Neorhizobium galegae bv. orientalis str. HAMBI 540: one gene and its partner. The protein of the gene in region 1 interacts with the protein of each later gene in a pairwise test. Links are inferred from orthologs where the notes say so. Each region holds a gene or a part of one and is shown in the gene's direction. Other genes may lie near its edges. The genes, in order: cysK and cysE.

Region 1 (12,924 bases):
CCTGCCGACTTCCGTCTGCCGCGGGGCACTTGCCGAGGGCCGGCTGATCCGCCTGTTGCGTGATTGGACCGCCGGCAGCATCACCACGACGATCCTGATGCCGCATCGACGCGGGCAGCTTCCGGCCGTGCGCGCCGTCGTCGACTTTCTCAGCGAACGGATCGGCGCCTAAAGGGACTTTCCTTTCGGTGACTTGGCGGCTACCCATGGCCGTTCCATTCCCAAGAGGCCATCATGTCGATCGAACATACCGTCACGCCCGAACGTATCGCGGAGACCGAGAAGCTCATCCGTCCGCATATCCGCCGCACGCCTGTGATGCGCGTCGACATGCGGGATTTCGGCGGGACACCGCTGCCGATCGACCTGAAGCTCGAACTGCTGCAGCATTCCGGCTCGTTCAAGGCGCGCGGCGCCTTCACCAACCTTTTGACGCGCAATGTGCCGGCGGCAGGCGTCGTCGCCGCGTCCGGCGGCAATCATGGGGCGGCCGTCGCCTACGCCGCGATGCGACTCGGCGTGCCCGCGCATATCTTCGTGCCGAGTGTGGCCTCGCAGGCGAAGATCGACCTCATTCGCTCCTATGGCGCGGAACTGGTGGTCGGCGGTGATCGCTACAACGATGCATTGGCCGCAAGCCAGACCTACGTGGCGACGAGCGGCGCAATCGCCGCCCATGCTTATGACCAGGTGGAAACCCTGCTCGGCCAGGGCACGCTCGGCAAGGAGATCGAAGACGACCTGCCGGAGATGACGACGCTGCTGGTCGCTGTCGGCGGTGGCGGACTGATCGGCGGCATCGCCTCCTGGTTCCGCGGCCGGGTGAAGATCGTCGCGGTGGAATCCGACGGTGCGCCGACCCTTTACGAAGCCTTCAAGGCGGGTAACCCGGTGGATGCGCCGACCGGCGGCATCGCCGCGGATTCGCTTGCGCCAAAGCAGGTCGGCGAACTGATGTTCCCCGTCGCGCAGAAATACGTGCAGCCGCCCGTGCTGGTGACCGACGACGAGATCCTCGCCGCTCAGAAGGCACTCTGGGCCGGCGCCCGTATCGTTGCCGAACCCGGCGGTGCCGCAGCCTTCGCCGCCCTGCTTTCCGGCAAATATGTTCCCGGCCCTGATGAACGCGTCTGCGTGCTGGTCTGCGGTTCCAACACGACGGCGGTCAAGTTCGGCTGATCATTCCGGCGGCAGGGGCACGTTCGGCCATTCCGTCGTGACTTCCGCCTGAACCGGCCGGTCGAGATAGGTGGAAAGTGCGATATAGCTGCGGGTGCCGCGCACGCCGGCCAGCGAATGGATCTGGCCGAGCAGGAATTCGAGCGCCTGCGGATTTTCCATCCGCACCTTAAGGATCACGCTCGCATCGCCGGCAACGGAATGCAGTTCCTCCACCTCCGGGAAACGGGCGATCTGCATGAGCCGCTCGCTCTTGCCCCAGCCCGCGGCCTCCACATGCACGAAGGCCATGAGAGGCTTGCCAACCGCCGTACCATCCAGCCGCGCCACCGTATCGCGGATCACGCCCGAACGCTTCAATCGCTTGACGCGCTCATGCACCGCAGGCGGTGACAGGCCCACGATTTCCCCCAGCGCCGCGTAGCTCCGGTCCGCATCGGCAGCGAGTGCTGCTAATATCCTTCGGTCAAAAGCGTCGAGCGGGGCAGGCCCCCGCCGCTTCGGCCGAACATCCTCTGTATTTTCCATCCCATCGCCTCTTCAGCTTTTATGCCGAATAGTATTCGGCAAGAATGGGGCATTGCCAGATGAAATTCCAGAGGAAGCAAGATGAAGATGATCGCCCATAACCCAAAGGATGGCGTCTATGCCGCGACGCCGGACTATGTGCACGCCATGGAAGTGTGCCGCCCCGACCGTTTTCTTTTCGTCAGCGGCACGATGGGCCTCGACGGGAATGGAGCGGCGGGCGCTGACCTGGAAACCCAACTCCGCCTGATCTGGTCGAACCTTAGCCGGATCCTTGCCGAAGCGCGGATGACTTCGGACAACATCGTGCGGCTGACCAGCTATCTGCGGCATGCCTCCTATGTGGAGGCGAACCAGAAAGCGCGGCTTTTAGCACTCGGCGGCCGCCCTGTGCCAACGACCGCCATCGTCGTCGAGACCCTGCGCGACGACTGGCTGGTGGAGATCGAGGTCATTGCCGCGGCGTGAGCAGTCTCACGCCGCCTTGGCGACCTGATATTCCTTGATCGCGACCATCTTGATCGCCGGAAAACGCTCCGACTCGTAGCGCAGCGAAAAGCTGTCCTGCGCGAGGAAAACCGGATCGCCATCGAGATCGCGGGCGATATCGCCGCGCTTGACCGTCAGGAATTTTTCGAGATCGGCCTGATGATCGGCGGAGATCCAGCGGCAGATCGAGAACCGCGACATTTCGAAGGAAACCGGCAGGCCGTATTCGCCCTGCAGCCGTTCCTTCAAGACGTCGAGCTGCAGCGCGCCGACGACGCCGACGATGGCCGGCGAGCCGTCTTCCGGCGAGAAGAGCTGCACGACGCCCTCTTCCGCCATCTGCTGCAGCGCTTCCTTGAGCTTCTTCGCCTTCATGGCATCCTCCAGCCGCACGCGGCGGAGGATTTCCGGCGAGAAGTTCGGCACGCCCTGGAACACCAGGTGTTCGCCTTCGGTCAGCGTATCGCCGATGCGCAAAGTGCCGTGGTTCGGGATGCCGACCACATCGCCAGCATAGGCGGTATCGGCCAGCTGGCGCTGGGACGCGAAGAAGAACTGCGGCGCCGTCAGCCCGAGCTGCTTGCCGGTGCGCGACAGCCGCGCCTTCATGCCACGCTCCAGCTTGCCGGAGCAGATGCGCGCAAACGCGATGCGGTCGCGGTGGTTCGGGTCCATGTTCGCCTGGATCTTGAAGACAAAGGCCGTCATCTTGTCGTCGGTCGCGTGCACTGTGCGGATGTCCGCCACCTGGTCTCGCGGCGGCGGGGCGAAATCGCCGAGCGCATCGATGAGGTCGCGCACGCCGAAATTCCGCAAAGCCGAACCGAAGAAGACCGGCGTCATGTGGCCTTCGAGGAAAGCCTTGCGATCGAACGGCCGGCAGGCCTCGATCGCCAGTTCGGTCTCCTCGACGAAGGCGGCGCGTTCGTTTTCCGGCAGGCGGTCAGCAATGCTCTGCGGGCCGTTGACTGGGGTCGCCTTGACGTCCGTATCCGAGCCGCGGACGGTATTGTCCGCCAGGTTATAGGAACCGCAAAAACTCTTCGAACGGCCGATCGGCCAGGTGACTGGAGCGGTGTCGAGCGCCAGCTTCTCCTCGACTTCATCGAGGATCTCGAACGGATCGCGGCTTTCACGGTCCATCTTGTTGACGAAGGTGATGATCGGGATATCGCGCATGCGGCAGACTTCGAACAGTTTGAGCGTCCGCGGCTCGATGCCTTTTGCGGCGTCGAGGACCATGACTGCGGCATCCACCGCCGTCAGCGTGCGATAGGTGTCGTCGGCGAAGTCTTCGTGGCCGGGCGTATCGAGAATGTTGAAGACGTTGCCGTCATATTCGAAGGTCATCACCGAAGTGACGACCGAGATGCCGCGTTCGCGCTCAATTTTCATCCAGTCGGACCGGGTCTGGATACGGTCCCTCTTCGCCTTCACTTCACCGGCGAGCTGGATCGCGCCGCCGAACAGAAGCAGTTTTTCGGTCAGCGTCGTCTTGCCCGCGTCCGGATGGGCAATAATTGCGAATGTGCGGCGGCGGGAAACCGCCTCGGCAATCGTTTCGGGCATTTTTTCTAGATCCTTTACGTTGCCGCGTATCTAACGACTCCGTGGATAACTTTCAATTCGTGTTTGACCGGAGCGACAGTGGGTCGACAAATGACATGATGAACATTCACGCCCCCTCCTCGCCGAAGCTCAATCTCGTCCGCCTTCCTCACGGCGCCGGCCTCGATCTGCCGGCCTATGAAACCGCCGGCGCCGCCGGCATGGACCTGCGCGCCGCCGTCGAGGACGACATGCCGCTGACGATCGCGACCGGCAGAAGGGCACTGGTGCCGACCGGCTTCATTTTCGAAATTCCGGAAGGTTTCGAGGCGCAGGTGCGGCCGCGCTCAGGCCTTGCCTTCAAGAACGGCATCACCTGCCTCAACACGCCCGGCACGATCGACAGCGATTATCGCGGTGAGGTGAAGGTACTGTTGATCAATCTCGGCGACGAGGATTTCGTCATCAGCCGCGGCATGCGGATCGCGCAGATGGTGATCGCGCCGGTGACACAGGCTCGGGTGGCCGAGATTACAGAAACCTCGACGACAGCCCGCGGTGCCGGTGGCTTCGGCTCGACCGGTCTTTGAACGCAAAGGCGTTTTCGTTCCCGACCACTTCCGGGAACAAAATTTCCATTTCTCTTTCCGTCCGGTTCCGCCTTGCTGGCATTCGTCGGGAACACGCCCTAACTTCTCTCCAAACCCAGGGAGAGCACCATGCCAGAGACCAGAAAGCCGGGACGCGGCCGCATCTATTCCTCGATCACCGAAACCATCGGCGACACCCCCATCGTGCGCCTCGACAAGCTGGCCAAGGAAAAGGGCGTGAAGGCCAATCTTTTGGCCAAGCTCGAATTCTTCAACCCGATCGCATCCGTCAAAGATCGCATCGGGGTGGCGATGATCGAAAGCCTGGAGGCTGAAGGCAAGATCACGCCCGGCAGGACGACGCTGGTCGAGCCTACGTCCGGCAATACCGGCATCGCGCTGGCCTTCGCAGCGGCCGCCAAGGGATACAAGCTGATCCTGACGATGCCGGAAACCATGTCGATCGAGCGCCGCAAGATGCTGGCCCTCCTCGGCGCCGAGCTGGTGCTGACCGAAGGCCCGAAAGGCATGAAGGGAGCGATCGCCAAGGCGGAAGAACTCGCCGCTTCCCTTCCGGACGCGGTCATCCCGCAACAGTTCGAAAATCCGGCCAACCCCGAAATTCACCGCAAGACGACGGCCGAGGAAATCTGGAACGATACCGATGGCAAGATCGACATCTTCGTCTCCGGCATCGGCACCGGCGGCACGATCACCGGTGCCGGCCAGGTGCTGAAAGAGCGTAACCCGGCACTCAAGATCATTGCCGTCGAACCGGAAGAATCGCCGGTGCTCTCCGGCGGACAGCCCGGGCCGCACAAGATCCAGGGCATCGGCGCAGGTTTCGCACCGAAAATCCTGGACACGCACATCTATGACGAGATCATCACCGTCAACAGCGGTGAGGCGATGGAGATGGCCCGCCTGGTGGCCAGGCTCGAAGGCGTGCCGGTCGGTATCTCCTCCGGTGCGGCGCTGCAGGCCGCCATCGAAGTCGGCAGCCGCGAAGAAAACGCCGGCAAGACCATCGTGGTCATCATTCCATCCTTCGCCGAGCGTTATCTGTCGACGGCGCTTTTTGAGGGATTGGGGAATTAGTGGATAGTGGGTGGTGTCGGGCGAAGCCGGCGTCATACAAGCCGCTGAGAGCTTCGTTCACCACTCCCTACCCTCACGCCGCGGCCGTCGCCAGCCGTTCGCCGGCCATGCGATAGGAAATCGCCTCGGCGAGATGGAGGCGGCCGACGGTATCCTTGCCGTCCAGATCGGCGAGCGTGCGGGCGACCTTCAAAATGCGGTGGTATCCGCGGGCTGAGAATTTGAGCTTTTCCGCCGCATCCCTGAGCAGCTGGAGACCGCCGGGATCGGGTTCGGCGATCTTCTCGATCAATGCCGTCGAGCAGCGGGCATTGGTGAGCACGCGCGGATAACCCGCCTGTTCAAACCGCTCCCGCTGCCTGTCACGCGCAGCCGCTACGCGCCTGGCGACATCCGCGCTACTTTCCGCCGGCCGCGGACGAATGAGATCGGCAGCGGACACGGCCGGCACGTCTATGCGGATATCGATCCTGTCCATCAGCGGCCCTGAAATGCGCCCCTGATAGTCCGACATGCATTTTGGCCCACGTGCGCAGGAATGGCCGGGTTCGCCTGCCATGCCGCAGCGGCATGGGTTCATGGCGGCGACGAGCTGGATACTGGCGGGATAGGAAACCCGATGGTTGGCGCGGGCGATAATGCATTCGCCGGTCTCCAGCGGCTGGCGGAGCGCGTCCAGCGCCTGCGGCGAGAATTCCGGGAATTCGTCGAGGAACAGCACGCCGTGATGGGCAAGCGATGCCTCCCCTGGCCTGGCGCGCAGGCCACCGCCCACGAGCGCTGCCATGGTGGCCGAATGGTGTGGCGTGCGGTAAGGTCGGCGATCGGAAAGCTTGCCGCCGGAAAGCTGGCCGGCGATCGAATGGATCATCGACACTTCCAGCAGTTCGGCAGCTGAAAGCGGCGGCAGGATGGACGGCAGCCGGGCGGCGAGCATGGATTTTCCGGAGCCGGGAGGACCGACCATCAGAAGATTATGCCCACCGGCTGCGGCGACTTCCAGCGCCCGCTTGGCGCTTTCCTGGCCTTTGATGTCGACGAGATCCGGCAGGTTGGCAGGCAAGGCGCGGATCGCCGGCTGCGGACGCGAGATGACCTGGGTGCCGCGGAAATGGTTGGCAAGCGCGATCAGGCTGCGCGGCGCGATGATATCGATATCGGCCCCTGCCCAGGCGGCTTCCGCGCCGCTGTCGGCCGGGCAGATCAGGCCCTTTCCCAGAGCGTTGGCGGCGATTGCCGCCGGAAGTGCGCCGGCCACGGGCGCAAGCGTGCCGTCGAGGTTCAGTTCCCCAAGCACGACATAACCGGTGAGTGCATCTCCGGGAACGGCGCCCAACGCCGCCATCAGGGCCAGCGCGATCGGCAGGTCGAAATGCGATCCTTCTTTCGGAAGGTCGGCCGGCGCCAGATTGACGGTGATCTTCTTCGGCGGCATGGCAAGGCCAGAGGCGTGCAACGCCGCCTGCACCCGCTCGCGGCTCTCGGCCACCGCCTTGTCCGGCAGGCCGACGATATGCATGTTGATTTTTCCGGGTCCGACCATGACCTGCACGTCGACCGGAACGCCTTCTATGCCCTGGAATGCAACCGTGCTGACGCGCGAAACCATATCCACCCCGCCCCTAACTTCATGTCCAGGACGCCAGCGATACACGCTTTCCGTGCCAAGAATTGCAATCTGGCATAGAAATAAGAATGAAACAAGAACATTAATCGAACAACTTCACGCATCCGCTGCAAGTGGGTTGCAGGCGGTTGCATCGTGAGAACAAAGGCAATCAGTATCCGAAACCCCTTGCCTGCATCAGGCGCGTTTTGCCTCGATTGCATCCCAGAGGAGGCTTGCGACGTCGGCGCCGCCGAACTTCTTGACTTCGCGGATGCCCGTCGGGGATGTGACGTTGATCTCGGTCATGTAATCGCCGATGACATCGATGCCAACGAAGATGAAGCCGCGCTCGCGCAGGGCGGGTCCGATGCGGGAGCAGATTTCCTTCTCGCGCGGCGTGATCTCGGTCGCCTCGGCGCGGCCGCCGACATGCATGTTGGAGCGGCTGTCGTGCTCGGCGGGAACCCGGTTGATCGCGCCGACCGGCTCGCCATCGACCAGAAGGATGCGCTTGTCGCCCTTGCGCACGGCCGGCAGATAGGCCTGGGCGATATAGGGTTCACCGCGATACATCTGGCCGAACATTTCGAGCAGCGACGTGAAATTGCGATCGTCGCGGGCGGAATGGAAAACCCCGGCGCCGCCATTGCCGTAGAGCGGCTTCAGGATGATGTCACCCATCTCCTCGCGGAAGCGGGCGATTTCGCCCGGATCGCGGCTGATCAGCGTTGCCGGCATCAAATCGGCAAATTCGGTGACGAAAATCTTCTCAGGCGAGTTGCGCACCCAGGCGGGGTCGTTGACGACAAGCGTTTTCGGGTGGATGCGCTCGAGCAGATGGGTCGAGGTGATATAGCCCATATCGAAGGGCGGATCCTGACGCAGATGCACGACGTCCATCTCCGAGAGGTCGATGCGCTCCTTGTCGCCGAGCGTGAAATGATCGCCCTTGACGTCGCGAACCTGCAGCGGTTCGACGGCTGCAAAGATCTTGCCGTCGCGCATGGTCAGGCGGTCGGGGGTATAGTGAAAGAGTTCGAAACCACGCGCCTGCGCTTCGAGCGCCATGGCGAAGGTGGAATCGCCGGCAATGCTGATGCCGGAAATATGGTCCATCTGGAACGCGACCTTGCGGATTTTCGCCATGACTTCAGCCCCCTAGGATTGGCCCGCCTGATGTAGGATGGCGAGCCCCCAAAGGCAACTGCAATCGGCCGATATCACGCGGAGATGCCGACCTGCGTCTTTGCCCGCAACATGTTGCGCAGGCGGAAAAGCATGGCGATCGGCTTCGGGAAAGGCCGGCGGATGAAGGCGACCTTCTTGAGATAATTGTCGATGCGCCAGGTGGCCCAGGTCCGGCCCTTGAAATAGCCGACATCGCCTGCCGTCAGCGTGCGCTGCGTGCCGTCATCGGCGGTCACGTGCACCTCGCCTTCGAGGATCACCACCGTCTCGTCCCAGTGGAAATACCAGCGGAACTCGCCGGCCGTGCATTCCCACACGCCGGTCGTGGCGCAATCGTCTTCTGCAGTGGAGTGGGAGGCGGCCCGCGCCCGCGGATCACCGGCGAGCACCCATGTGGGCTCGATCGGCATTGGCTTCATTTCCAGAGAATGCGGACAGGCGCCGATGAACGCCTTAACCTTCGGCTTCTCCGGGGCGTCGGACCTGTATCTGAATGCGAGTGCCGCTGCGGTCGCGGCGAGGACGTGCCAACTCATCTTTCCCCCAAAAGCTGCCAATTCCGGGAAACTGTAGTGGCAAAGAGTAAGGCTGCTGTTCAGGCCGATCTTACAATTTTAACGATCGGCCTGATTTTCGCGCTCTCTTTAGAGAACCGGTTCGACGGGCGCGAGCTTCGCCTCCGCCGGTACGTTGCCCGGCAGCCGCTTGCCCGTATCGAGCGAGAAAAAGTGCAGGCGCCTGGCATCGACGGCGATGCGCATTTCCGCAGAAATCGCAATTTCCGGCGAAACGGCGGCAGTGATCTGCTGATCGCCGACAGTGCCGTGGATCAGTCGCTGGGCACCGAGTTCCTCGGTATATTCGAGGCGGAAAGGCAGAGCCTCTTCGTCGTCGCGCGCGATGCGCAGGTCCTCGGCGCGAACGCCGACGGTAACTGCGCCCGAAGTCGGTGCGAAACCGTTGAGGCTGATCATCGCCGGGCCGATCGCCAGCTTGTCGCCATGCAGTTCGCCCTTGACGAGGTTCATGGCCGGCGAACCGATGAAGCTCGCGACAAAGGTGGAGGCCGGCGCGTGGTAAACTTCCAACGGCGCCCCGATCTGCTCGATCTCTCCCCCGTTCAGAACGACGAGGCGGTCGGCGAGCGTCATGGCTTCGAGCTGGTCATGGGTGACGTAGATCGAGGTGGTGCCGAGGCGGCGCTGCAGGCGCTTGATTTCGCCACGCATGGAAACGCGCAGTTTCGCATCGAGGTTGGAAAGCGGCTCGTCGAACAGAAAGGCTGCCGGTTTGCGGACGATGGCGCGGCCCATGGCGACACGCTGGCGCTGGCCGCCGGAAAGCGCGCGGGGCTTGCGCTCCAGATACTGGGTGATCTCCAGCATGCGGGCGGCTTCGGCGACACGCGCGTCGATCTCAGCCTTCGGCGTACCGCGGTTCTTCAGACCGTAGGCCAGGTTGTTATACACCGTCATATGCGGATAGAGAGCGTAATTCTGGAACACCATGGCGATATCGCGCTCGGCCGGCTCGACCTCGTTGACGACCCGGCCGGCGATTTTCACTTCGCCCGCAGAGATGGCTTCCAGCCCCGCAACCATGCGCAACAGCGTAGACTTGCCGCAGCCAGATGGACCGACGAGGACGATGAACTCGCCATCGGCTATGTCGATGGAGACGGAGCTTACCGCCTTTACGCCGCCGGTATAAACCTTCGAAACTTCTGAAATGTGAATGCCAGCCATGTTATTTCTCCGTTTCAGTAAGCCCGCGGATGAACAACCGCTGCATGAAAATCACGACGAGGATGGGGGGAAGCATGGCGAGTACGGACCCTGCCATGACGAGTTGCCACTCGATGACGCCGTCCTGCGCCGTAACCATGCGCTTCATCCCCATCATCAGCGTGTAATAGCCGGGGTCGGTGGTCACCAGGAGCGGCCAGAGGTACTGAACCCAACCGTAGATGAAGAGGATGACGCATAGCGCGCCGATATTGGTGCGCGAGAGCGGCAGCAGGATGTCCCGGAAGAACTTCATAGGGCCGGCTCCGTCCACACGGGCCGCTTCCAGAAGCTCGTCCGGGACTGTCATGAAGAACTGGCGGAACAGAAAGGTCGCCGTGGCCGATGCGATCAGCGGGACAGTCAGACCAGCCCAGGAATTCAGCATGCCGAGGTCGGCGACGATCTTGTATGTCGGCATGATGCGCACCTCGACCGGCAGCATCAGGGTGACGAAGATGATCCAGAAAGCCAGTAGCCGGAACGGAAACCGGAAATAGACGATCGCGAAGGCGGAAAGGATCGAGATGGCAATTTTTCCGGCCGTGATCGTCAACGCCATGATCAGAGAGTTCAGCGCCATGTGCGAATAATTGGGCAGGCCGTGAGCGGCCGCGGCGCTCGTCAGAATGGTCGAATAGTTCTCGATGAAATGCGAACCTGGCAGAAGCGGGACAGGCCCGCTCATCAGCGTCGAGACGTCATGGGTCGATGCCATGATCGCGACATAGACCGGCAGCGCGACCACCAGAAATCCCAGGATCAGGAATGCGTGGGTGAGGAAGGTCAGGAAGGGGCGGTTTTCAACCATGATCGTTCCTCAATACTGGACGCGGCGTTCGACGAAGCGGAACTGAACAAAGGTCAGCAGCATCACGATCAACATCAGCAAGACCGACTGCGCCGAGGACGAACCGATGTTCAAACCGACGTAACCGTCCTGATAGACCTTGTAGACAAGCGTCGTCGTCGCCTGCGCGGGGCCGCCGCCCGTCGTGGCATCCACGATCGGGAAGGTGTCGAACATCGTGTAGTTCACGTTGATGATGAACAGGAAAAACGTCGTCGGCGACAGAAGCGGCAGAGAGATGGTGAAGAAGCGTCTCACCGGGCCTGACCCATCGATCGCGGCGGCCTCGATCAGCGACTGCGGCACCGACTGCAATCCAGCCAGGAAGAAAAGGAAGTTGTAGGAGATCTGCTTCCAGGCTGCCGCGATGATGATCAGGATCATCGCATGCGTGCCGTTGAGATCATGGTCCCAGCGAATGCCGATGCGCTCCAGGAAGAAGGGCAACAGGCCGGTGGATGTATTGAAGAGAAACCACCACAGGACGCCCGCTACGACAGGTGCGACGGCATAAGGCCAGACAAGCAGGGTGGTATAAATTCTGGCGGACCGCGTCAGGCGGTTGACCGCGGCCGCGAATGCAAGACCGAGCATCATCGACAGGATGGTTACGGACACCGCGAATACGGCGGTGCGCCAGAGAGCATCCAGATAGTTCGGGTCTTCGAACAGCCGCCGATAATGGGTCAATCCGACGAAAACGGTCGAGAAACCAAAGGGATCTTCCCGCTCGAATGAAGACTTCACTGCCTGCGCGGCAGGCCAGATGAAGAAGACGAGCGTGATAGCGAGCTGGGGCGCGAGCAGCATATAGGGCAGCAGGCGGTTATTGAAGGTTGTTCTTTTGGTATCCACCGTTCCCTCACCACAACGTAATAAGCAAGCAAGGGAGGGCCGGCGACAGCCGGTCCTCCCTGCGGAGATCGGAACGATCAGTTCGAGTTGGCCGCCTCGAATTCACGCAGAAGCGCATTGCCGCGCTGCACTGCGCTGTCGAGCGACTGCTTGGCGTCCTTCTTGTTGGCGAGGAGTGCCTGGAACTCCTCGTCGATGATGGTGCGGACCTGGGTAAAGTTGCCGAACCGCACGCCCTTCGAATTTTCCGAGGGAGTACCGCGAGTGATCTGCTTGATGGCGATGTCGGAGCCCGGGTTCTTTTCGTAATAGCCCTGCTTCTGGCCGAGTTCGTAAGCAGCATTGGTGATCGGCAGATAACCGGTGAATTGGTGCCAATCAGCCTGGACATCCGGCTTGGAGAGATAGCTGAAGAACTTGGCTACACCCTTGTAGGTCGCCTTATCCTTGCCGTTCAGCACCCAGAGGGTGGCGCCGCCGATGATGGAGTTCTTCGGCTCCTTGATCTCATCGTCGTAATAAGGCAGCGGGGCGAAGCCCGGCGTGAAGTTCTTGGCGTTGTTGATGACCCCGGCGCGGCCTGCGGAGGAGTTCATCGTGATGGCGCATTCCTGCGAATAGAACATGGTCGCCGCCTGGTCGCCACCGACCGGTCCACCATACTTGAACAGTCCTTCGTCCTGCCACTTCTTCAGGTTTGCCCAGTGCTTGACCTGCAGAGGACCGTTGAAGGTGAATTCAGACTTCACACCGCCGAAACCGTTCTGCAGGGTGCCGAAAGGCTTGTCGTGCAGCGCCGAAAGGTTTTCGGTCTGGACCCAGGTAATCCAGGCGGAGGTGAGGCCGCATTTGGCAGCGCCGGAGGAAACGATCTTCTTCGAGAACTCCTCCACTTCCTTCCAGGTCTTCGGGGCAACTTCAGGATCAAGGCCCGCCTTTTTGAAGATGTCCTTGTTGTAGTACATGATCGGAGTGGAGGAATTGAAGGGCAGCGACAGGATGTTGCCCTTCGTATCGGAATAGTAGCCGGTGACCGGAGCCAGGAATGTCTTGGTGTCGAAGGGTTCGCCTTCGTCCGCCATCAGCTTGTAGACAGGATAGACGGCGCCCTTGGCAGCCATCATCGTGCCGGTGCCAACTTCGAAGACCTGGACGATAGCCGGTTGCTGGCCAGCGCGGAACGCGGCGATCGCGGCGGTCAACGTT
Region 2 (16,269 bases), 3.1 Mb from region 1 along the record:
AAGAGCGGCACGGACAAGCCGCTTGGGGCAGGCGAGCCGTGACGAGGTTAGCCTGGGGCAAGGTTGGGGAAAGAACGCGGCGGTTGAGTAAAAAGATGCCGCCGCGTTGAAAAATCCTACCAGCTGCCGATATTCGGTGCAGAAGCCCAGGGTTCGGCGACGGGCAGGTTGTCGCCCTTCTGGAGGAGTTCGATCGAAATGCCGTCCGGCGAGCGGACAAAAGCCATCCGGCCTTCGCGCGGCGGACGATTGATGATGATGCCGTTGTCCGAAAGATGCTGGCAGAAATCGTAGATGTTATCGACCTCATAGGCGAGGTGACCGAAGTTGCGACCGCCGGTATAATCCTCGGTGTCCCAATTGTAGGTCAGCTCGACGCAGGGAGCGAGAACGTCCTTGGCGTCGCTGAGATCGTCGGGGGCCGCGAGAAAAACCAGCGTGAAGCGGCCCTTCTCGTTGTCGATGCGACGAACTTCCTTGAGGCCGAAGACCGTCGTGTAGAAATGAAGCGAGGCGTCCAGGTCTTTCACCCGGACCATGGTATGAAGATAACGCATTATGGTGTCTCCCTCCGACAAGGCCGGTCGCCGATGAACCCCTCAGCGGGCCCGCGCTGGATATGGCGCAGACGCCAGCCTGGAGCAAGCCACTCTAGATAGAGATGAAGGTGGATAAAGCCAAGGCAGGGACTTGCGCTAAATGGTTAGCAAGATGTTAATCTATCCTCTGAGAATCAGTTGATCGTCACGTCGTAACGCGTAATCGAGGGGCCGACAGGATATGGCAGACAGAATGTCATCGAAAGACGTTGGCAGTTTCGAAGAGCTTCCGGGCGAGCCGGTCGAGCTGATCGAAATCACCGGCGTCGTCAAATGGTTCGATGTGGCGAAGGGGTTCGGCTTCATCGTTCCCGACAACGGCATGCAGGATGTGCTTCTGCACGTCACCTGCCTTCGCCGCGACGGATACCAGACCATTCTGGAAGGCACGCGCATCGTCGCGATGATCCAGAAGCGGGATCGCGGCTACCAGGCGTTCCGCATCCTCTCCATGGACCAGTCCACCGCCGTCCACCCGTCGGATCTTCCACCGGTGCGCACTCACGTGCAGGTGACCGCGACCAGCGGTCTGGAACGGGCTCTGGTGAAGTGGTTCAACCGCACCAAGGGTTTCGGCTTCCTGACGCGCGGCGAGGGGACGGAAGACATCTTCGTGCATATGGAAACGCTGCGACGTTTCGGCCTCACCGAGCTGCGCCCCGGCCAGGTCGTGCTGGTCCGTTTCGGGCCGGGTGACAAGGGTCTGATGGCGGCGGAAATCCATCCCGACAATCCAAATCCCGTGAGCCGGTCGCACTGATGCGTATCTCGTTTCCAGCATTTCTCAAAAGCGCCCTTGCGGCGCTTTTTCTTATCTTGGCAGGCGGTGCGGTTGCGCAGGACGTGACCTTCCCGCGCGACGAGCTGTCGATCAAGACCGCGGCCGGCCAGACCTACAAGTTCACGATCGAACTCGCTTTCACCGACGCGCAGCGTGAGCGCGGACTGATGTACCGCAAGGTGATGGCGCCGGATGCCGGCATGCTGTTCGATTTCGGCACGCCGCGGCCGGTCTCCATGTGGATGGAGAACACCATCCTTCCCCTCGACATGCTGTTCATCCAAGGCGACGGCACGATCTCGCATATCCGCGAGAACGCCGTGCCCTATGCGCGCGACATCATCGATTCGCACGGTCCGGTGAAATTCGTGCTGGAGCTCAATGCCGGCCGCTCGAAGGCGCTCGGGATAAAGGTGGGCGACAAGGTGATCAGCAAACGCATCGGCAATCAGTGGTAATTTTCAAACTCTTGGCTTCAGAATGGCCAAGGGTCCATTTTGCAGTTGCGACACAAGGGGGAACCGTGTATCTCGCAACCACCGTAGGAACGGAGTGTAGCGCAGCCTGGTAGCGCATCTGGTTTGGGACCAGAGGGTCGGGAGTTCGAATCTCTCCACTCCGACCACGCTTTTGGGTGAGGCTCCTTATCCGTTCCATTCCATGGAGCGTTACAGGAATGGCCGCCAAGATCTATCGTCCCGCAAAGACCGCCATGCAGTCCGGCAAGGCCAAGACCCATCTCTGGGTGCTGGAATTCGACCAGGAACAGCCGCGTCGCATCGATCCGATCCTTGGCTACACCTCCTCCGGCGACATGAAACAGCAGCTTCGCCTGACCTTTGAAAGCCAGGAACAGGCCGAAGCCTATGCCAAGCGCGAAGGCATCGAATACCGCGTCATCCAGCCGAAGGATCCGAATCGCCAGATCGTTTCCTACACCGACAATTTCCGCTTCAGCCGCACCCAGCCCTGGACGCATTGATTTTTAGCCGCTCGGGCCTTCCCGAGCGCTGCTGCCGAGATCGGCCCCTTAGCTCAACTGGATAGAGCAGCTGCCTTCTAAGCAGCAGGTCGCAGGTTCGAGTCCTGCAGGGGTCGCCACGCTTTATTGCTGAAATCGTTGGATTTTCTGTCATGTTTCGCAGCCGGAGACTGAGCCGCGCGACTACCTGACATAATAAACAGAGATACCCACCGGGTAGGCATAGACGCCTCGGTAAAAGAACCCTTTGCGATACAGACAACCCCGCAGCCGCACCGCTGGCAGGCTGGCCTCAGCGATCGCTCCTGCCTCTGCCAGACCCGCTTCCGGAAGGCATCGCGCCAGCGCCCTGTTGTACGCCTGCATAAGTTGAGGGCTGCTTTCCACGGGCACTGCTCCGTAGAGCTGCAAATTCGACCGGGCTTCTGCCACCATCGGTATGCACATCAGGCTAAGCGCCACGCCCATTGCGAGCTTGAGGTTCATCTGTTCGCTCTCCGCTTGATACGATGCCGCGGGGAACGCGATGTCGGGCGATTTGTTCCTAAGCTCGGTGTCCTATATTCTAAGGCACCCTATCTCCGATCCATCGTCGGTCGGCGCGGTTCAACCTTGGGAGGGGAAGATGAAATGCATCATCGGATTTTTCACGACCAAGCCTGGCAAGTGTGAGCAATATCTCGAGGCGGCGCGTGATCATCTGGGAGAAAAGCCGGCTCGACCCCGATTGCCTCTATATCGAACTAGTCCCGATGCCGGATCATCCCGACAAGATCCTGCTCGCGGAGGCCTTTACCAGTGAGGAAGCGCATCGCCGACACGAGGATACCGATCACATGCGAGCGCTTTGGGAAGTGGGGCCAACACTTCTCTCCCACGTCGTCATCGACAATGTGATATCGGCGTCGGTGCAACACATAGACGAGCGGTTCGGCTAAGACCGACGCGCAAGACGCCACGGCCGCCAATATGGCCGGACCCACGAAATCCTATTCTTGCCGCATTGCGGATTCGGAATGGCCGCATTGTTTCGTATTATGGGTGATGTCAGTTCCGTAGCGTCACGCGCGCGGAAGGCAGACCGGCGATCTTGCGGCCACAGGCCTCGGCAAACGCCTTCAACACATTGAAATGGTTTTCATTCGGGCAGTTCAGACTGCCCGGACCCCTTGCATTGTTTTTGAGCCTTCGAGTGGGGATTTGATATGAACAGGATATTGTCTGCCGGCGCGGGTCTTGCGCTTGCGTGTTTTTTGACGGCGGGTCCGGGGTTTGCGGAGGATAAGCCGCTGATCTGGAAGCCGATCCGCAACTCCGAAACCAGCTATTCCGTCAAGCTCGGCCTGAAGCTGCCGACCCGGCTCGAAACCGAGGCCGGCATCTCGATGGGTGTCGATACGTCGACGAGCGGAACTCCGGTCGATACGCCCATCAAATTCTGGAGCAATTTCACGGCGGAAAAGATCCAGACGCCCGCCTATCAGCTGAACCGCGGCGTCGGTGTCGATCTCGACGGCAATACCGGCAGCGCCGGGATCACCATGAATTATTACGAAAAGGAAATCGCCACGCCGACGATCGATATCGAGAGGCGCAGCAGCTACGGCCTGCGGTATGACGGGACCTCGGGAGAATGGCGAGGCCTCGATGCGAGCCAGTCGGTTCGCCTGTTGCACAGCCCAAGCCGCACGGCGCTGGTCGGACGGGCAAGCGGCAGCAACGGGTTTCGCACGGTCGGGGCAGGCGTCTCCGTGGAGAAGAGGCTCGGCCGGTACATGACGGTCAGCGGCGCGCTCGACCGCACCTCGGATGCGCCCGACCCGGTCACGAGCGTCAATGCTCGTTATTCCTTCCGCTGGTGAAACGAAAACGGGGCGCCGAAGCGCCCCGTGATTGCATCTCAGACAAGCCCGATCAGTGCAGGATCTGGCTGAGGAAGAGCCTCGTGCGCTCGTGCTGCGGATTGTCGAAGAATTCGGCCGGCGAGTTTTGTTCGACGATCTGGCCCTGGTCCATAAAAATCACCCGATGGGCGACCTGGCGGGCAAAGCCCATTTCGTGGGTGACGCACAGCATGGTCATGCCTTCTTCGGCAAGGCTCACCATCGTATCCAGCACTTCCTTGACCATTTCCGGATCGAGCGCCGAGGTCGGCTCGTCGAACAGCATGATCTTCGGTTTCATGCACAGCGAGCGGGCGATCGCCACGCGCTGCTGCTGGCCGCCGGAAAGCTGGCCCGGATATTTGTTGGCCTGTTCCGGGATCTTGACGCGGGCGAGATAATGCATGGCGATCTCTTCCGCCTGCTTCTTCGGCATCTTGCGGACCCAGATCGGCGCGAGCGTGCAATTCTCCAGGATCGTCAGGTGCGGGAAGAGGTTGAAGTGCTGGAACACCATGCCGACTTCGCGGCGCACTTCGTCGATCTTCTTCAGGTCGTTGGTAAGCTCGATGCCGTCGACGATGATGTTGCCGGCCTGGTGTTCCTCAAGACGATTGATGCAGCGGATCATCGTTGACTTGCCGGAGCCGGACGGGCCGGCGATGACGATGCGCTCGCCCTTCATCACCTTCAGGTTGATGTCGCGCAGCACGTGGAAATCGCCGTACCACTTGTTCATGCCGATGATTTCGACGGCAACGTCGGTAGCCGAGACGGTCATTTTTTTGGGTTGGGCGTCTGCCATTTATATCCCCTTAGTTATCGTTTGTGCCGGTTATTGCTTCAGGCCAGCTATCGCTTCAGGTTGGTATCGAGGTGCCGCTCCATGAAGGCGGAGTAGCGCGACATGCCGAAGCAGAACAGCCAGAAGATGAAGCCTGCGAAGATGAGGCCCGTGATCGGCGTGACCGGGCTGATCCAGGTCGTGTCGGTAAAGTTCAGCTGTACGATCCCGAGAAGATCGAACATGCCGATGATCGATACCAGCGACGTATCCTTGAAGAGGCCGATGAAGGTGTTGACGATGCCCGGAATTACCAGTTTCAGCGCCTGCGGCATGATGATCAGCCGGATCTTTTGCCAGTAGCTGAGGCCGAGCGAATCGGCGCCTTCGAACTGTCCTTTCGGGATCGCCTGCAGGCCGCCGCGAACCACTTCGGCCATGTAGGCAGAGGCGAATATCGCCACGCCGACCAATGCGCGCAGGAAGTTGTCGATCGTCCAGCCGGTTGGCAGGAAGAGCGGCAGCATCACGTTCGCCATGAACAGCACCGTGATCAGCGGCACGCCGCGGATGACCTCGATGAAGGTGACGCAGATGACCCGGATCACCGGCATCGTCGAGCGTCGCCCGAGCGCCAGCAGAATGCCGACGGGGAGGGAGACGGCGATGCCGACGAAGGACAGGATCAGCGTCACCATCAGGCCGCCCCACAGCGGGGTTTCGACCTTCTGGAGCCCGAACGCACCGCCATGCAGCAGGAAAAATGCGACGATCGGCAGGCCGACGAAAAGCAGCAGCGCATTCAGGCCCTTGCGAGGCAGTTTCGGCATAAGGATCGGCACCAGAAGGGCGATGAACAGGATCGCCACCAGCACCGGCCGCCAGCGTTCGTCCAGCGGATAACGCCCGAACATGAATTGCTGGAAACGGTCGCCGACAAAAGCCCAGCAGGCGCCGCTCCAGCCGTTCGGCTTGATGCCGCCCTGCACGGCGGTGGTGCAGAACGAGCGGTCCGTCCCGAACCACGCAGCCTGGACGAACAGCCAGTTGATCATGCCCGGCAGGAGCCAGACCAGAAGCGCAACCGCAAGGATCGTCAGCGCGGCATCTTTCGGCGTGGCCAGAAGGTTGATGCGGATCCAGCCCGAGGCACTCCTGGTGCTGAGCGGAGCGGGTGCGGGGGCGATCATTTCCGGGCGGACATAGGCAAGGTTTTTCGTGTTCATGATCTTACCTCTCCACCAGGGCCATTTTGGAGTTGAACCAGTTCATGAACAGCGAGGTCGTGATACTGATGCTGAGATAGACGACGAGCCAGATCGACACGACTTCGATCGCCTGTCCGGTCTGGTTCATCGTGGTGCCGCCGGTTGCGACCAGTTCCGGAAAGCCCACGGCAATGCCGAGCGACGAGTTTTTCGTAAGGTTGAGATATTGGCTGGTCAGCGGCGGGATGATGACCCGCATTGCCTGCGGTACGACGACGAGGCGGGTCGTGGTGGCGGGCTGCAAGCCGAGTGCCGCGGCCGCTTCGCTCTGCCCCTTGGCCACGGCCCGGATGCCGGCGCGGATCGTCTCAGCGATGAACGAGGCCGTATAGAAGGACAGGGCCAGATAGAGGGCCACGAATTCCGGGGCGATCACCGATCCGCCGGAGAGGTTGAAGCGGCCCGCGATCGGGAAATCGAAGGTCAGCGGAGCACCGGCGGCCAGGAAGACGAGGACCGGCAGGCCGACGATCAGCCCGATCGCCGTCCAGATCGTGTGGAACTGCTTGCCGGTGCGCATCTGCCGCTGTTTTGCCCAGCGCGCGACGAAGAAAGTCGCGACGATGGCGACCAGCAGCGCGATGGGGATGACCCATGCGGCGTCACCCCAGACGGGCCTCGGGAAGGCCAGCCCGCGGTTGTTGAGCACCATGCCGAGCGGCAGTTTGACCGAGTCCCGAACCTGCGGCAGGGACGAAAGCACGCCCTTGTACCAGAAGAAGATGATCAGCAGCACCGGAATGTTGCGGAAGACTTCCACATAGACGGTGCAGAGTTTTGCGATCAGCCAGTTCTTCGAAAGACGCCCGATGCCGATGATGAAGCCGATGGTCGTGGCGGTAATGATACCGAAAAACGCCACCAGGATCGTATTGAGAAAACCGACGAGGATGGCGCGCCCGTAGGTCGAATCGCTCGAATAATCGATGAGCGAAGCGCCGATGTCGAAACCGGCGCGGCCTTTGAGGAACTGATATCCGGAAGCGGTACCGGAGCGCGCAAGGTTGGCGACGGTGTTGTCAAAAATCGACCAGCCGACGCCGACGACGATGACGAGCGTGAGGATCTGGAAGAAAATAGCCCGGATCTTTGGGTCGTAGATATAGGATCTGAGAGTTCGCGCTTCGGAAGGCGCAATTGCAGCGTGATCTGTCATGCTGGCCTTTTCCCCTGTGACCTCGTTTTTGAGGTCTTTTTCTTTTTATGCGTTTTTCTTTTTATGCCGGGGATAAGGCGGCTGAGCCGCCTTATCCCGTCTTGGTTTGGCCGATTAACGAACCGGCGGAGCGTATTGCAGGCCGCCCTTGGTCCAGAGCGCGTTGAGGCCGCGCTGGATCTTGAGGGGAGTGTTCTGGCCGATGTTGCGCTCGAACACTTCGCCGTAATTGCCGACGGCCTTGATGATGTTGTAGGCCCAGTCGTTAGTCAGGCCGAGGTCGGTACCGATCTTGGTATCCTTCTCGACGCCGAGGAAGCGGCGGACGTCCGGGTTTGTGGAGGACTTGCGGATGTCGTCGACATTGGCCTTGGTGATGCCGAATTCTTCAGCCTGCACCAATGCGTAATGCGTCCACGAAATGATGTCGAACCACTGGTCGTCGCCCTGGCGAACGGCCGGGCCGAGCGGCTCCTTGGAAATGATTTCCGGCAGAATGATGTGCTCATCCGGGTTCGAAAGCGACAGGCGCAGCGAATAGAGGCCGGACTGGTCGGTCGTGTAAACGTCGCAACGGCCTTCCTGGTAGGCCTGGTTCACTTCCGGCAGCTTTTCGTAGACGACCGGCTTGTATTCGAGCTTGTTAGCCTTGAAAAAGTCGGCGAGGTTAAGCTCGGTGGTGGTGCCGGACTGAACGCAGACGGCAGCGCCGGAGAGTTCCAGAGCCGACTTTACGTTGAGGCTCTTCGGTACCATGAAGCCCTGACCGTCGTAATAGTTGACGGTACGGAAGTTGAAGCCGAGCGCGGTATCGCGGTTGATCGTCCAGGTCGTGTTGCGGAACAGGACGTCGCCTTCGCCCGACTGCAGCGCCGTAAAGCGGGTCTGCGAGGTGGTCGGGGTGTATTTGGTCTTCGTTGCGTCATTAAAAATGGCAGCAGCAACGGCTTTGCAGTAGTCAACGTCGAAACCGGACCAGTTGCCCGATGCGTCCGGTGCGGCAAAGCCGGCGAGACCGGTGTTGACGACGCACTGAACGAAACCCTTGGACTTGACGGTATCCAGCGTGGTGGCCGATGCCGCCGATGCGAAGCCAAGGACCGCTGCGCCAATCGCGGCTGACAGAAGCGTCTTTTTCATTTTCCCAACCTTTATCTGTGGTTTTCTGTGACTTGATGGCACCAACCGCTCCCCTGTCTTTTCGAATACGGCCGGCCGCCCGCTAACCCTCCCGGTGCAGGCGTTGCTATCTCATTCGCAAAACAACGCAGGGTCAAGTGTCGCCATTTCGAATTGCGTCTGAAATGAGGTAAATTCGTTAACCCGGCTCAGAAAACGCTCAGTTACCTAAAGTTTAGGCAGCATATGATCAAAAGAGGTGCGTTTTCCGTGAGATGGAAGGTTGCCTGATGTATCTGATTTAAGCGCCTGTCGCGGGGTTGACCGGGCCCTGTTGCGGCGGCAAAACTTTGTGCCTCCATTGCCAAAGAAAGCTCTCCCCGACATGAAAAAGACGAACGAGTCCCTGTTCACCGGTGCTGGCCCCAACACGCGTCTCGCCCATATGGGCAACGATCCGTCCGACTACCACGGTTTTGTCAATCCGCCGGTCGTCCACGCTTCGACCGTGTTGTTTCCCGACGCTGCGACGATGGAGAAGCGGGCCCAGAAATACACCTACGGGACCCGCAGCACGCCGACGACAGATGCGCTCTGCGCGGCCTTCGACGAGCTGGAGGGCTCGGCCGGCACCATTCTTGTTCCCTCGGGCCTGGCAGCGATTTCGGTGCCGTTTCTCGCCTATCTCTCGGCCGGCGACCACGCCCTGATCGTCGATTCCGTCTACACGCCGTGCCGTAATTTCTGCAATACGATGCTGAAGCGCCTCGGCGTCTCGATCGAGTATTACGATCCGGAAATCGGCGCCGGCATCGAAGCGTTGATCAAGCCGAACACCAGGCTGATCCATACCGAAGCTCCGGGCTCCAACACCATGGAGATGCAGGATATCAGGGCAATCGCCGACGCGGCTCACCGGCACGACTGCGTCGTCACGATGGACAATACCTGGGCAACGCCGCTTTATTTCCGGCCGCTCGATTTCGGCGTCGATGTGTCGATCCATGCGACGACGAAATATCCGTCCGGCCATTCGGACATCATCATGGGCTCGGTTTCGGCCAATGCCAAGCACTGGCCCAAGCTCGAGGAGGCCCGCATTGCGCTCGGGATCTGCGGCGCACCGGATGATTCCTACCAGATCCTGCGCGGCCTGCGCACCATGGGCGTACGTCTCGAACATCATCAGAAGAGCGCACTCGATATCGCCACGTGGCTGGAGCGCCGAGACGACGTCGCGCGCGTCCTGCACCCGGCGCTGCCGAGCTTTCCGGGCCACGCGATCTGGAAGCGCGATTTCAAGGGCGCCAGCGGCGTCTTCTCTTTCGTGCTGAAGGCGCAGGGCGACAAGGCGAAAGCCAAGGCGCACGCTTTCCTGGACGCGCTGTCCTTTTTCGGCCTCGGTTATTCCTGGGGCGGTTACGAGAGCCTCGCCGTGCCGGTCAATCTGTCGGACCGCACCATCCGCAAAGCGCCGCCGGAAGGTCCGGTCATTCGCCTGCAGATCGGCCTCGAAGACGTAGCGGACCTGAAGAAGGACCTGGAAATCGGTTTCGCGGCCGCGGCCGAGATCTGATCACCGCGCCTTGAAGCCGTAAAGCCAGTCGAAATCCGCCGCGAGCGATTGCGGCGGACGCAGCGACAGGACGATATCGCGGCCGAGCCGGATCGGGCCGCGGGCGTGATAGGCGAAGCGGTTGAACAGGCCGCGGGCGCGAACCTTGGCGATCCGCCGCGTGCGTTCGCTCTCGAAATCGGCCAGCGCCTGCGTAAGTGACAGGGGACCGGCCACACGGTTTGCCAGCACGAACGCGTCCTCGATCGCCATCGATGCGCCCTGGGCCGCAAACGGCATCATCGCATGCGCCGCATCGCCGATCAGCACCCTGTCACGACCGTTGTGCCAGCGGCCGGCGCCGACTTGGTAGAGCGGCCAGAAGGTCGGCTGTTCGGCCCTTTCGATCAGTTGAATGATACGCCGGTCCCAGCGATGGAACTGGCCGAGCAGCATGCGCCGCTGCGCATCGCTGGCTTGTGCATCCCACGTCTTGCCGGGGCTGATGCCGGAGGCGATTGCGACGACGTTGAACCCGTCGATTTCCTTGAGCGGATAGGCAACCACATGGGTCGACGGCCCGAGAAAGGCGGTGACTTGGTCCGCGGCCAGCCAGTCGGGTCTGGCGCTGCCGGGAATTGTGAAGCGCCAGGCGACATTGCGCGAAAAATCCGGCTGCGGGCTGTCCGGCATGTCGGCGCGCAGATTGGACCAGACGCCGTCTGCGCCAACGATCAGGGGATAGGTTCTGCCGGTGATCCCGGCCAGCGTCCCGTGCGGATCCTTGCGGACAGGCGTATCCAGATGGATTTTGCAGAGCGGGCTTTGTTCGACGGCCTCAAGCAGCGCCTTTTGAAGCGTCGCACGGTGGAGGACCCCATAGGGCGCACCCCAGCGCTCGCGGGCGAAACGCCCGGCCGGCACATGCGCAAGCGGTCTGAGCGATGTCCCCGAAACGAGCGCAATCCGTTCCGGTTCGGTCCAGACGGCTTCAAGTGCGGGCAGGACACCGAGTTCGGAGAGCACGTGCGACGCGTTCGGCGATATCTGCAGGCCGGCCCCGACCTCGATCAGGGCGGCTGCTTCTTCGAAAATGTCGCAGGCTATGCCGTGGTGGGCGAAGGCGAGCGCGGCCGTCAGCCCGGCCATGCCGGCACCGATGATCGCTACACTTTCAATGGGCATGTCGGAATGCCGATCAGGCGGCCTTGACGTGGAAGACGCAGCCTGGCGGGTCGGTCTGTTCGGCCTTCAGCGACGGATTGTAGCGGTAGAGGGTCGAGCAGTAGGAGCAAACCTTCTCGTTGTCGTCGCCCATGTCGATGAAGATATGCGGGTGGTCGAAGGGAACCGAAGCGCCAGTGCACATGAATTCCTTGACGCCGATCTGGATCAAGCGATGTCCGCCGTCGTTCTGGAAATGGGGAATGCTGTGCCCGGCCATGATGGTCTCCGATACTTGAATGCGGCGCGTCTGATTTGCGCCGGACATTAGCCGCCCGCTTGGCGATTGTGTAGTGGGAAAACCGCCGCAGGCGCGTCGATTTCGTGTCGGGCACGGGTTCAAACGCCGCGGATCATCCCTTATGTTCCGGGCGTCAATGAGGACTGCCCGATGAATCTCAACGCCCCTGCCTTCTCCACGTTTTCCCATGAGGGTCTTGATCTAGCCTATTTCGACGAAGGCGATCCGTCCGGCGATCCGGTATTGCTCATCCATGGGTTTGCCTCGAGCGCGCTGGTCAACTGGGTACATCCGGGTTGGCTGAAGACGCTGGGCGACGCTGGCTACCGGGTGATTGCCATGGACAATCGCGGGCATGGAGCAAGCGACAAGCCGCTCGATCCGGAAGCCTATCGGCCGTGGGTGATGGCCGACGATTCGATGGCGCTCCTCGATCATTTGAGGATCCCGGAAGCGCATGTCTTCGGTTATTCGATGGGCGCCCGCATCTCGGTCTTTTCCGCACTTGCGCATCCGCATCGGGTACGTTCGCTGGTGCTTGGAGGCCTCGGCATCGGCATGACCGACGGGGTAGGGGATTGGGACCCGATCGCAGACGCCTTGCTTGCCCCCTCGCTCGATGACGTCAGCCATGCCCGCGGCCGCATGTTCCGCGCCTTTGCCGACCAGACGAAGAGCGACAGGGAAGCTCTGGCCGCCTGTATCCGCGGTTCGAGGGATCTGGTGACCCGGGCCGACATGGGCCGTATCGACGCGCCGACGTTGATCGGCGTCGGAACCAACGACGACATTGCCGGTTCCGCGCAGGAGCTCGCCGCTTTGATGCCGCATGCGATTGCCCTCGATATCCCCGGCCGCGACCATATGCTCGCAGTCGGCGACCGGGTGTTCAAGAAGGCGGTTCTGGACTTTTACGCGGAACTCTCCGCAAGGCCGTAGGTTTCTTCATTCTTACGATCAACGGAATGCGATTTTGCGCCCATTGGTCTCGGCGTAAACTTATTCTATATACTGGCCGTACGAAGCTCTGCCATACGGCAAACGAGGAGACGGCGATGGCCGCGAGAACTGAAATCCGCCAGGAGCCGGTCGCGACGATGGATCCCATCTGGGATACGTTGCGCCAGGAGGCGCGCGCGGCGACCGAGCAGGACCCGCTGCTCGCCGCATTTCTGTATTCTGCCGTGCTCAACCATCGCTCGCTTGAGGAATGCGTCGTGCACCGCATCTGCGAGCGCCTCGCTCATGCGGATATTCCGGACGTTCTCCTGCGCCAGACCTTCATGGAAATGTTGGCCGACTGGCCGGAATGGGGCGCGATCATGCGCGTCGATATCCAGGCGGTCTACGACCGCGATCCTGCCTGCCTGCGGTTCATGGAGCCGGTCCTCTATTTCAAGGGTTTCCACGCGATCCAGACCCACCGGCTGGCGCATTGGCTGTTCAACCGCGGCCGCCGCGACTTCGCGCTCTATCTGCAGAGCCGCTCCTCCAGCGTCTTCCAGACCGACATCAACCCGGCAGCCCGCATCGGCAAGGGCATCTTCCTCGATCACGCCACTGGCCTGGTGGTCGGCGAGACGGCCGTCATCGGCGACAACGTCTCGATCCTGCACGGCGTGACGCTCGGCGGCACCGGCAAGGAAGGCGCCGACCGCCATCCGAAGATAGCCAACGGCGTCCTCATCGGTGCCGGCGCCAAGATCCTCGGCAATATCGAGGTCGGCTCGTGCTCTCGCGTTGCCGCGGGCTCGGTGGTGCTGAAGGCCGTTCCGCCGAAGTCGACCGTCGCCGGCGTGCCGGCAAAGGTGGTCGGGAGTGCCGGGTGTTCGGAACCGTCGCGCCTGATGGACCAGATTCTCGGGGCTGACGACTGATTCGTCTGCGTTCGCCTTGCCGCTCGCCCGATATCGACGGCTCACGGAATATCGTGAGCCACTGAACATCGGGGAAAGAGCGGCAAAGGCTATTTCTGGCGGCTTTACTTTCGCCTTTGTCCCATGCCAAAAGCGCCGCAATCGAGAACCGCTGACGGAGAGAAACGTGAAACCGGACGAAATCAAGAAGCTCGACGCCTATTTCAAGCGCGTGATCAATCCGCAGGCGATCGTCAAGGCGCGTCCGCGCAAGGACGACTCGGCCGAAGTTTACCTCGGAGACGAGTTTCTCGGCGTCGTCTATATCGATGACGAGGATGGCGACCGCTCTTACAATTTTTCCATGGCGATCCTGGAGGTCGATCTCTGATCGAACCGACCGCGGCACCTCAGGGCGGGCTCACAGGCCCGCTTTTTGATTCGTGCGGAGGGCACCGCCAGGTGGAAAGAAAATGGCTGCGGCGTTTTTGCGCGGCAGGTCGCGATCCGCTGATATATCTTCGCAAAATCAGACGCCTGAATCCATCTATGCATTTGCATGAATCCTGTTGCAACCAAAGGTGATTTTGCGCCGCACAAATCAGCCTTGACTTTTATCGGCATGCCGCTTTCTATCAGCGTCTACGAATAGAACAAAGGGACAGGCGATGTTCAATTTCGATGAGGCCAATAAGAAGAGCAAGGAAGCGATGGACGGAATGCTGAAGAGCTATTCCGAGATCGCCAAGAGTTATCAGGCGATCGCCACCGAAGCGACCGACTATTCCAAGAAGTCCTTCCAGGATATGACGGGTTTCATGGAAGAGCTCGCCTCCACCCGCAGCGTCGAGGCGGCCTTCGAGCTCCAGACCAAGTACGTGAAATCGGCTTATGAAAGCTTCATTGCCGAGTCGACCAAGATCACCGACATGTATGCCGATCTCGCCAAGACGGCCTACAAGCCCTACGAAGCGCCGGTCGCCAAGTCGACCGCCGTGGTGACCGCAAACGCCGCGTAACGCGCATAGCGGCCCCTCCAAGCGACGCCTTTATCATAGAAGGCCGGCGGCGTTCAGCGCTGCCGGCCTTTTTGATTCATGCCAATGCGGAAATACCCGACTTTCGGCGTGTTCCATCATCTCTTTAGCGGAATAGTGATTGCGTGGCCGCAAAGGGGGCTTAAAATCCGCGTTCAATGAACTAAGTTAGGAAGACTAAAGTCCGGCCGTTCGGCCATTCGGACGAACCCGCCGGATGACTGGGGAATGAATGAAGATGATCGCACTGCCGATCTTGATGCAAGCTGAAAAGGGTGGCGACGGAGACAACGCAAATCGCGGTACCTCGGTCATCACTCGTACGAAGCCGAAAACAAAGAAGCCAAATCTCTACCGCGTACTGCTGCTGAATGACGATTATACGCCGATGGAGTTCGTCATCCACATTCTGGAGCGTTTCTTTCAGAAGGACAGGGAGGCAGCGACACGTATCATGCTCCACGTCCACAATCACGGCGTGGGGGAATGCGGAATATTTACATACGAAGTAGCGGAAACCAAAGTGTCCCAGGTCATGGACTTCGCCCGGCAACACCAGCATCCGCTGCAATGTGTCATGGAAAAGAAGTGAGGAACCCGACGTGCCAACATTTTCGCCTAGTCTAGAAAAGGCGCTGCATCAGGCACTGACCTTTGCCAACGAGCGGCATCACGAATATGCCACGCTCGAGCACCTGCTTTTGGCGTTGATCGACGATGCCGATGCAGCCGCGGTCATGGGCGCTTGTAACGTCAATTTGGAAACCCTGCGCAAGACTGTCGCCGACTATGTCGATAATGAACTTGCCAACCTGATCACCGGTTATGACGAGGATTCCAAGCCGACCTCCGGCTTCCAGCGCGTCATCCAGCGCGCCGTCATCCACGTCCAGTCCTCCGGCCGCGAGGAAGTGACCGGCGCCAACGTTCTCGTCGCGATCTTCGCGGAACGGGAAAGCCATGCGGCCTTCTTCCTGCAGGAGCAGGAAATGACCCGCTACGACGCGGTCAACTACATTTCTCACGGCATCGGCAAGCGTGCTGGCACCTCCCAGACCCGCACGCCGCGCGGCGCCGAGGACAGCGAGTCGGAAGCCAAGCCCTCCGCTCGCGACCAGGAGGAAGGTTCGGCCAAGAAACCGCAGGATGCCCTCAAGGCCTATTGCGTCAATCTGAACGAAAAGGCCCGCGACGGCCGCATCGACCCACTGATCGGCCGCCATGCCGAAGTCAACCGGACGATCCAGGTCCTGTGCCGCCGGTCCAAGAACAACCCGCTCTACGTGGGTGATCCGGGTGTCGGCAAGACGGCGATCGCTGAAGGCCTCGCCAAGCGGATCATCGAAGGCAAGGTGCCGGAGGCGCTCGCCGACGCCACCATCTTCTCGCTCGACATGGGTACGCTGCTCGCCGGCACCCGTTATCGTGGCGACTTCGAAGAACGGCTGAAGCAGGTCGTCAAGGAACTTGAAGAGTATCCGGGTGCGGTTCTGTTCATCGACGAGATCCACACCGTCATCGGCGCCGGGGCCACTTCCGGCGGCGCGATGGATGCCTCGAACCTCTTGAAGCCGGCTCTGTCTTCGGGCGCGATCCGCTGCATCGGTTCGACCACCTACAAGGAATACCGCCAGTTCTTCGAAAAGGACCGGGCTCTGGTTCGCCGCTTCCAGAAGATCGACGTCAATGAACCGTCGATCGACGATGCGATCGAAATCATGAAGGGCCTGAAGCCCTATTTCGAGGAATACCACAAGCTTCGTTACACCAACGACGCGATCAAG

Evidence for each region.
Region 2: the proteins of cysK (region 1) and cysE interact in binary tests that used the Escherichia coli proteins (3 or more experiments, as listed by UniProt). The link is inferred for Neorhizobium galegae bv. orientalis str. HAMBI 540 from one-to-one orthologs.

The regions. Positions count from the first base shown.
Region 1 is NZ_HG938353.1:4,619,916-4,632,839, reverse strand. Bases 3,612-6,447 are described here. They hold cysK (cysteine synthase A), read left to right. Parts: upstream 3,612-4,463; coding sequence 4,464-5,432; downstream 5,433-6,447. Other genes in these bases: RG540_RS22355 (YifB family Mg chelatase-like AAA ATPase), read right to left, coding at 5,506-6,447; dut (dUTP diphosphatase), read left to right, coding at 3,864-4,334; RG540_RS22370 (peptide chain release factor 3), read right to left, coding at 3,612-3,765. In the rest of the region: RG540_RS22390 (LysR substrate-binding domain-containing protein), read left to right, coding at 1-172; RG540_RS22385 (threonine/serine dehydratase), read left to right, coding at 235-1,179; RG540_RS22380 (Lrp/AsnC family transcriptional regulator), read right to left, coding at 1,180-1,707; RG540_RS22375 (RidA family protein), read left to right, coding at 1,789-2,175; more of RG540_RS22370, read right to left, coding at 2,182-3,611; more of RG540_RS22355, read right to left, coding at 6,448-7,041; gshB (glutathione synthase), read right to left, coding at 7,237-8,187; RG540_RS22345 (cupin domain-containing protein), read right to left, coding at 8,262-8,765; RG540_RS22340 (sn-glycerol-3-phosphate import ATP-binding protein UgpC), read right to left, coding at 8,874-9,974; sn-glycerol-3-phosphate ABC transporter permease UgpE, read right to left, coding at 9,976-10,824; sn-glycerol-3-phosphate ABC transporter permease UgpA, read right to left, coding at 10,834-11,718; sn-glycerol-3-phosphate ABC transporter substrate-binding protein UgpB, read right to left, coding at 11,796-12,924.
Region 2 is NZ_HG938353.1:1,490,927-1,507,195, forward strand. Bases 11,726-14,558 are described here. They hold cysE (serine O-acetyltransferase), read left to right. Parts: upstream 11,726-12,647; coding sequence 12,648-13,469; downstream 13,470-14,558. Other genes in these bases: RG540_RS07710 (alpha/beta fold hydrolase), read left to right, coding at 11,743-12,531; RG540_RS07720 (DUF3126 family protein), read left to right, coding at 13,636-13,839; RG540_RS07725 (phasin family protein), read left to right, coding at 14,117-14,467. Also shown: gloA (lactoylglutathione lyase), read right to left, coding at 117-557; RG540_RS07635 (cold-shock protein), read left to right, coding at 781-1,359; RG540_RS07640 (DUF192 domain-containing protein), read left to right, coding at 1,359-1,838; RG540_RS07650 (ETC complex I subunit), read left to right, coding at 2,057-2,362; RG540_RS07660 (hypothetical protein), read right to left, coding at 2,546-2,848; RG540_RS07665 (putative quinol monooxygenase), read left to right, coding at 3,055-3,300; RG540_RS07670 (hypothetical protein), read left to right, coding at 3,568-4,224; RG540_RS07675 (amino acid ABC transporter ATP-binding protein), read right to left, coding at 4,277-5,050; RG540_RS07680 (amino acid ABC transporter permease), read right to left, coding at 5,098-6,219; RG540_RS07685 (amino acid ABC transporter permease), read right to left, coding at 6,260-7,453; RG540_RS07690 (amino acid ABC transporter substrate-binding protein), read right to left, coding at 7,568-8,593; RG540_RS07695 (cystathionine beta-lyase), read left to right, coding at 8,958-10,148; RG540_RS07700 (FAD-dependent monooxygenase), read right to left, coding at 10,149-11,312; RG540_RS07705 (zinc-finger domain-containing protein), read right to left, coding at 11,326-11,571; ATP-dependent Clp protease adapter ClpS, read left to right, coding at 14,724-15,077; ATP-dependent Clp protease ATP-binding subunit ClpA, read left to right, coding at 15,088-16,269.